Regions from separate parts of the Oceanobacillus kimchii X50 genome, predicted to be linked through region 2. Evidence: predicted binding sites of a transcription regulator. Region 2 holds the regulator's gene; the other holds the start of a gene.
What was found. Region 2 encodes Rex, which represses fermentation and respiration genes when NADH is low (regulators of the CRP and FNR family bind a similar motif). Its sites were predicted from a motif close to TTGTGAAATATTTCACAA; they were not measured.

Region 1 (3,673 bases), 970 kb from region 2:
TTTCGACATTCACGTTGGTTCTGGCAAGTAGTTACTTTATCTATTTTTTAGAACCTGATACATTTGCAGATCCTTTTGAGGGGCTTTGGTGGACAATGACAACAGTGACAACCGTAGGATATGGTGATGTGTCGCCAACCACTGGTCCCGGTAAAATATTCGCAATGTTTTTATATATTATTGGAATTGGAATCATGACTATTTTTATTGGTAAAGCAATTGATTTTCTAAGTGTTCGGAAACGATTAAAGGAGGCAGGCAAATTGAATATCACAACAGAAGATCATATTATCTTAATAAATTGGACAAAAAAGGCTAGTATTACGCTAGACGAATTACTAAAAACCTTTGAAGATATATCTATCGTCATCATTGATGAAGCAGTTAGCAAAATACCGATTTTACATGAACAAGTAGAGTTCGTTCATGGGAACCCAGCAAATACCGATGTATTGTTCCAAGCAAACTTACTAAAAAGTAAATCGGTAATGGTTTTTGCTTCAGAAGATAGTGTCGCAACATCCCAAGCAGATGGTCAAACGCTGTTAATTGCCACGACATTAGAAAGTATCGGAAAAGAATACGAAAAAAATATTTATACAATATGCGAGGTTTTAGAATCAAGACATATTAAAGCATTTCAACATGTCTCTGTTGAGGAATTTATCACTGCAAATGATACAGCAGCCCATTTAGCACGTTCCATTTTATACAATGGCTCAAGTGAAATTATTAGACAACTAACCAGCAATACAGCGTATGATTTGTACTCCATCAGTAAAAAAGACACCTGGCAGACCTATGATGATGCTCGTTCCGATTTAGCAGCTCAAGGTGCCATGCTGATATCAAATGGAAATGATTTATCGATTATTAAACAATTATCCGCGCCTATCCCAAATGATGCCAAGTTGTTTATTATCTGTGATGAAAGTGCTTGTGAAAAAATTATTTCTTAATATAATGAGAAGTGGTTTCTACATATTTGAAGCGATTATTTGTTAACGGGGACCGGAGTTGGATTTGCGAGGCTTGTGTAGGCTGGGGTGCTCTATTTACCACTTTTTTCCGGTTTCCTAAGCTTCGTTTTGGTTTTTGAGCCGCTCTATTAACTATTTTGCCTTTTTAGTAAGAGCTCTGTGTTAATAGATCACGTCAATAAACACTTTTTCTAATAGGTTCTTTCGAATAACTGTACTAGTATAAAAAATAAGCAGCCCCCTTCCTATGTATTGAACTTCAAAATGTTTTCTAAATTTCAGAATTTATATTGACAATAATTGTGAAATGTTTCACAATATAGATGGAAGATATTTCATATTCTAAACGATAAGGGTGTGATGTAGATGAAAACAAGTCAACAAGCAGTGAATCGTGTGGTACTCATTGGCGGTGGATCGGTTGGTATTAGTTATGCATTTGCATTGATGAATCAAGGTGTGACAGAAGAGTTAGCAATTATTGATTTAGATGCGGATAAAGCATTAGGTGATGTAATGGATTTAAATCATGGTAAAGCCTTTGCTCCTTCATTGACTAATGTATGGTTAGGAGAATACGAAGATTGTAAAGATGCAGATATCGTGTGTATTTGTGCTGGGGCTAATCAAAAGCCCGGGGAAACTCGCTTAGACCTTGTAGAAAAAAACATGATAATCTTTAAAGAAATTGTGGCTGACGTGATGAATAGTGGATTCAATGGCATCTTTTTAATCGCTACAAATCCTGTCGATGTCTTGACGCAAGCAGTCATAACATTCAGTGGTCTACCGCCTCATCGTGTAATTGGAAGCGGGACTACACTCGACACAGCGAGGCTACGCTATGAATTAGGAGAATACTTCCATCTATCACCGAAAAATATTCATGCCTACATCATTGGTGAGCACGGAGACACGGAACTCCCGTTATGGAGCACGGCGACTATTGGAACGGTACCACTACTTACGTATCTAAATCGAAGTGAAACCTATAAAAAGGAAGACTTAGATGATATCTTCATTAATGTTCGAGATGCTGCATATCGCATCATTCAGAAAAAAGGAGCAACCTTCTATGGCATTGCGATGAGTCTCGTCCGTGTAACAGAAGCAATATTAAAAGATGAACATAGCATTTTAACTACCAGCACCTTCCTTCAAGGTGAATATAGTGTAGACAATGTATGTATCGGTGTTCCAACGATTATTAATCGGAATGGCGTTTGTGAAGTAATTGAAGTTCCAATGAATGAAGAAGAACATAGAAAATTTACGCATAGCGTTCAGACACTTAAAGGCATTTACGAGCCAGCAATTCAAGCGATACATGTATGAAATATAAATAGTAATGTGTTAGTTGGATGGACCTTTTTTGAAATAGATGTTTAATTTTCCGTTATACACGGGAAAATAACTTATACGTACAAATTCAAGAAAGGATGCAATCCATATGCCACAAAATCCAAGAACGAAATATACAAATGAAGACTTTCCAAAACAATTTCAAGAACAACCAGGTATTCAAAGAGAAATGACACCTATTCCTGATTGCGGGGAAAAAACTTATAAAGGATCGGGACAACTAAAGGGGAGAAAAGCATTAATTACAGGCGGTGACTCTGGTATTGGAAGAGCTGCCGCTATCGCTTATGCTCGGGAAGGAGCAGATGTTGCGATTAACTACCTCCCTGTAGAAGAACCAGACGCATTAGAAGTAAAAGAACTGATTGAAGATGCTGGTCAAAAAGCAGTATTACTTCCTGGTGACTTACGAGATGAAGATTTCGCCCGCTCGTTAATACACAGTGCTATTAAAGAATTAGACGGATTGGACACGTTAGTGATGGTTGCCGGAGAACAGCAAGCTGTAGAGGATATCACGGAACTTTCAACAGAACAATTAGTATCCACATTCCAAACGAATGTATTCTCCATGTATTGGATGGTTCAAGAAGCGATTCCGCACCTGCCAGCAGGAAGCTCAATTATCACCACTTCTTCGGTGGAAGGCTATGATCCCTCACCAATTCTAATGGATTATGCGCCAACGAAGAGTGCCATTATTGGATTCACCAAAGGTTTAGCCAAACAATTAAGTTCCAAAGGAATCCGTGTTAATTCCGTCGCGCCCGGCCCTTACTGGTCTGCTCTGCAAATATCCGGTGGTCAGCTGCAAGAGAATATTCCGAAGTTCGGTAAAGAAACCCCGGCGACACCTTTAGGTCGTGCAGGACAACCAGCGGAGCTAGGTGGACTATATGTGTTCATTGCTTCAGAACATGCAAGCTATGCTACTGGACATGTATTTAGTGCAACTGGAGGAATGCGTGCGAACTAAATATTTGTTGACTAATATCCCATCAAACGGATGAAGTACATCACTTTTTACAGTGGTGTACTTTTTTATGGTATTCCGGATGATGGATGACCATGTAGAGCTGTTATTTATAAGGATAACGAGATATCACTTTTAATAATGTTTTAAAGAAGAACGCCTTTGTAATACAGTTGTATCCTATCATTCATTGGTATCTGGTTGATATAGGTCAAAGGCATTACCATATAAATCTTCGAAACCTACGCCCTTTCCACCAGGAACTGGTTTTGGTTCACCATGAAATATCACACCACGTGCTTTCAGTTCACAATAATCCTTCTCTATATCATCACTTAAAAACATAATCAAGACTTGG
Region 2 (3,673 bases):
GTAACGTCATTTGTTCTTCTAAATGTGCAATATGCTCTTCTGTGGATTCAATTTGTTTTTCAAGTTCAGCAATCTGTCTTTTTCGCTTTCTTTCTTCACTTTGTTTCTGTTTTTCTTCTTTAAAGTTTCTTTTTTTATCAGAAACAGTTACTGATTGAACAGCGTTTTCCATCTGAAGACGAGCAAGTTCTGCTTCTTCTGCTTTTTTCTCTAAATAATAATCATAGTCACCAAGATACATTTTAATTCCTTGTGGACTCATTTCAGCTACTTGGTCTGCGATTCGATTAATAAAATAACGATCATGCGAAACAAATATAATCGTGCCAGGAAAATCAGCTAATGCACCTTCTAACACTTCTTTACTATCAATGTCTAAGTGGTTCGTTGGTTCATCTAGAATAAGCAAATTTGCTTTTTGCATTTTTAATTTAGATAATGCTAAACGTGATTTTTCTCCACCACTTAATGCAGATACTGGCTTTAACACGTCATCGCCAGAGAATAAGAAATTACCTAGAATCGTACGAATATCTTTTTCGTTCACTAGAGGATACTCATCCCACAATTCTTGAAGCACAGTTTTATTCGAGTGAAGTTCGGTTTGTTCCTGATCATAGTAGCCAACTTGTACATTCGTCCCTAATTGAATATCTCCTTCGAAAGGAAACTCTTTTTCCACAATAGTCTTTAATAACGTTGTTTTTCCAATTCCATTCGGGCCAACTAATGCGATACGGTCTCCGCGATTTGCATGGAGATGAACATGGCGAAATGTAGGGTCTTGTTGTTCTTCATATCGAAAACCCAAATCAGAGATTTTCAACACATCATTTCCACTACGACGATTAATCTGAAATGACATCGAAGCGGATGATTCATCCCCCATTGGACGATCCATTCTTTCCATTTTTTCTAATTGCTTTCGTCTACTTTGTGCTCGTTTTGTCGTGGAAGCACGAACGATATTTTTTTGAATAAATTCTTCCATTCGTTTAATATCCGTTTGTTGTTTTTCATATTCTTTCATTTCTTGTTCGAAATTGAGTGCTTTTTGTTCTAAGTATTTACTGTAGGTACCGTGATATTTTTTAGAATGATGTCTAGAAATTTCATAAACTATAGAAACCGTTCTATCAAGAAAATAACGGTCGTGGGAAACAATCACAATAGCACCAGGGTAATTAACGAGATAACCTTCTAACCATGTAAGTGTATCAATGTCCAGATGGTTTGTAGGCTCATCGAGGATGAGTAATTGAGGTTTTTGTAGCAATAATTTACCGAGAGCAAGTCTTGTTTTTTGCCCACCACTTAATTCGTTAATCGGTGCTCGATAATCGTAATCTCCAAATGAGAGTCCAGTAAGTACCGATTTTATATCCGATTCATACGTATAACCACCATCTGATTGATAGCGAACTTGTAAGTCATCATATTCCTTTAAAATTAGTTGGTAACTAGCATCATCCACTGCAGTAGGATCTGCCATTTTTGTTTCTAATTCACGTAACTTTTTCTCCATTTGTTTTAAATGGGAAAACACATCTTCCATTTCATTCCAAATGGTTTTTCCTGATTCCAATTTCATATGTTGCGACAGGTAACCATAGGTAAGGTCTTTCGGTTTGAAAAACTCTCCTTCATCATAAGGGATTTCATTTGCCATTATTTTTAGCAATGTCGATTTTCCTGCACCATTTCTCCCGACGATGGCAATTCGATCTTGGTCTTTTATTTCTACTTTTATATTAGACAAAATCTCTTCTGTGCCAAAAGATTTTGATATTCCGTTTAATTGCATCAGTATCATTTTATTGTCACCTCATATTACTAGTTTAGCTTATCGCCATAGAAGGGACAATATTATTGTGAAAAATGTCACGACTTCTAAGGATAAATCTGTTAAAATAAATATAGTATGATAATTATTCTAAGCATTGAAAAGAGGAAGGTCGTATGGAACAAAACAAGATTCCGCAAGCAACTGCAAAACGCTTGCCATTATATTATCGTTTCATTAACAACTTAAATCAACAAGGAAAAAAGCGTGTATCATCAAAAGAATTAAGTGAAGCGGTTAAAGTAGATTCCGCAACCATTCGCAGAGATTTCTCTTACTTCGGTGCACTAGGTAAAAAAGGATACGGATACAATGTCGAATATTTATTAGGATTTTTTAAACGTACGTTAGATCAACATGAAATAACAGAAGTAGCATTAATAGGTGTTGGAAATTTAGGTACAGCTTTCTTACATTATAATTTTATGAAAAATAATAATATCCGTATTACCATTGCATTTGATGCTGATGAGAATAAGGTAGGCACCGATATCGGAGGAGTTCCAGTCTATCATATTGACGAACTAGGGGAAAGATTAAAGGACACAGAGGTTGCGATTTTAACGATACCTGCAGATGAAGCAGATGCGATTGCCAATCAACTGGTCGATCATGGTGTTAATGGTATATTAAACTTTACCCCAGCAAGAATTACAGTACCAAGTCATATTCGTGTGCATCATATTGATTTAGCGATTGAACTTCAATCACTTGTGTATTTTCTTAAACATTATTCATTACAGTAATTATTTCATTATTTTAAATCGATTATTATGTAAGCGTTTGTTGAAATTTGCTTAAAGAAAAAGTAGACTGCATCTCAGTCTACTTTTTCTTTTTTATTTTATTGTGATAACCAAACATCTTAAAAGAACAAAAGAAGCATAAAGCAGAGACTGCTGAAAAAATCAATGTAACGGAATTCCAAACGGTGCTCTCCTTACTTTGAACCCCAAAGTATATAAAAGCTATTCCAACCAGAAAGTATAGAATTGCTCTTATTAAATAAGGATGTTTCATGGATTAACCTCCAAAGAATATCATTTGCATCTCATCTAACATTCGCTGCAGTTCCTCAGGATCAATATTATATTGCATTAACACAACAAAGGAGTTCATTGCTGCGTGAACGATGATAGGCACAATGATACGTTTTGTTTTTACATAAAGGAAAGCAAAAACAAATCCCATGGATGCATAAATAAGAATATGCGTAGGGTCTAAGTGAATAAAGCCAAATATGACTGCTGATAGTAACCCTGCGAAAAAGAAATTCATCCGTTTATATAGCTCTCCAAAGATAATTTTTCGGAATATGATTTCTTCCAAAATCGGAGCTAAAATAGCCGGGACGATCATAAATATCGGTGCTGCTCGAGTAATATCCATAATTTGTTGTGTGTTCTCTGAACCAGGATCAATCCCTAAAGCTATTTCGATTTGGGCAGCAATACCTTGCGCGAATAAAGCCATAAAGAAACCAGCGATGGACCAAAGTATTATGCTTTCAATGCCTGCTGCATTATCATTTCGCATTTGCATATCTGGTTTTAGAAGATATAGCGTAATGAGTACCGCTAATCCAAAGGAAAATATTGACCAATAAATCGTTGCATCCATTAAAGATAAGTCTAAAACGACCGCTAAAATTGGGGCGAAGAGAGCCCCTGAAAGCTGCATAATAATATATGTAAGAATGACATACCAATATCTGCGACTCAAATAAAACGCTCCTTTATCATGTACTGTATTAATTACTATAGTTTAACATATGCATATATAGTTATTATAATCAGAACACGCTATTAAATGAAAAGAAAATGAAGTATT

Region 1: a site for Rex is predicted at 1,281-1,298, ahead of C794_RS17750 (L-lactate dehydrogenase). Genes of this name have one in related genera too.

What each region holds. Positions count from the first base shown of each region.
Region 1 is NZ_CM001792.1:3,499,407-3,503,079, forward strand. Features, by position in the region: gene C794_RS17745 (ion channel) at 1-959, shown strand, start outside; gene C794_RS17750 (L-lactate dehydrogenase) at 1,347-2,315, shown strand; gene C794_RS17755 (SDR family oxidoreductase) at 2,431-3,318, shown strand; gene C794_RS17760 (VOC family protein) at 3,499-3,673, opposite strand, start outside.
Region 2 is NZ_CM001792.1:642,479-646,151, forward strand. Features, by position in the region: gene C794_RS03615 (ABC-F family ATP-binding cassette domain-containing protein) at 1-1,813, opposite strand, end outside; gene C794_RS03620 (redox-sensing transcriptional repressor Rex) at 1,960-2,589, shown strand; gene C794_RS21150 (YdiK family protein) at 2,669-2,863, opposite strand; gene C794_RS03630 (CPBP family intramembrane glutamic endopeptidase) at 2,867-3,565, opposite strand.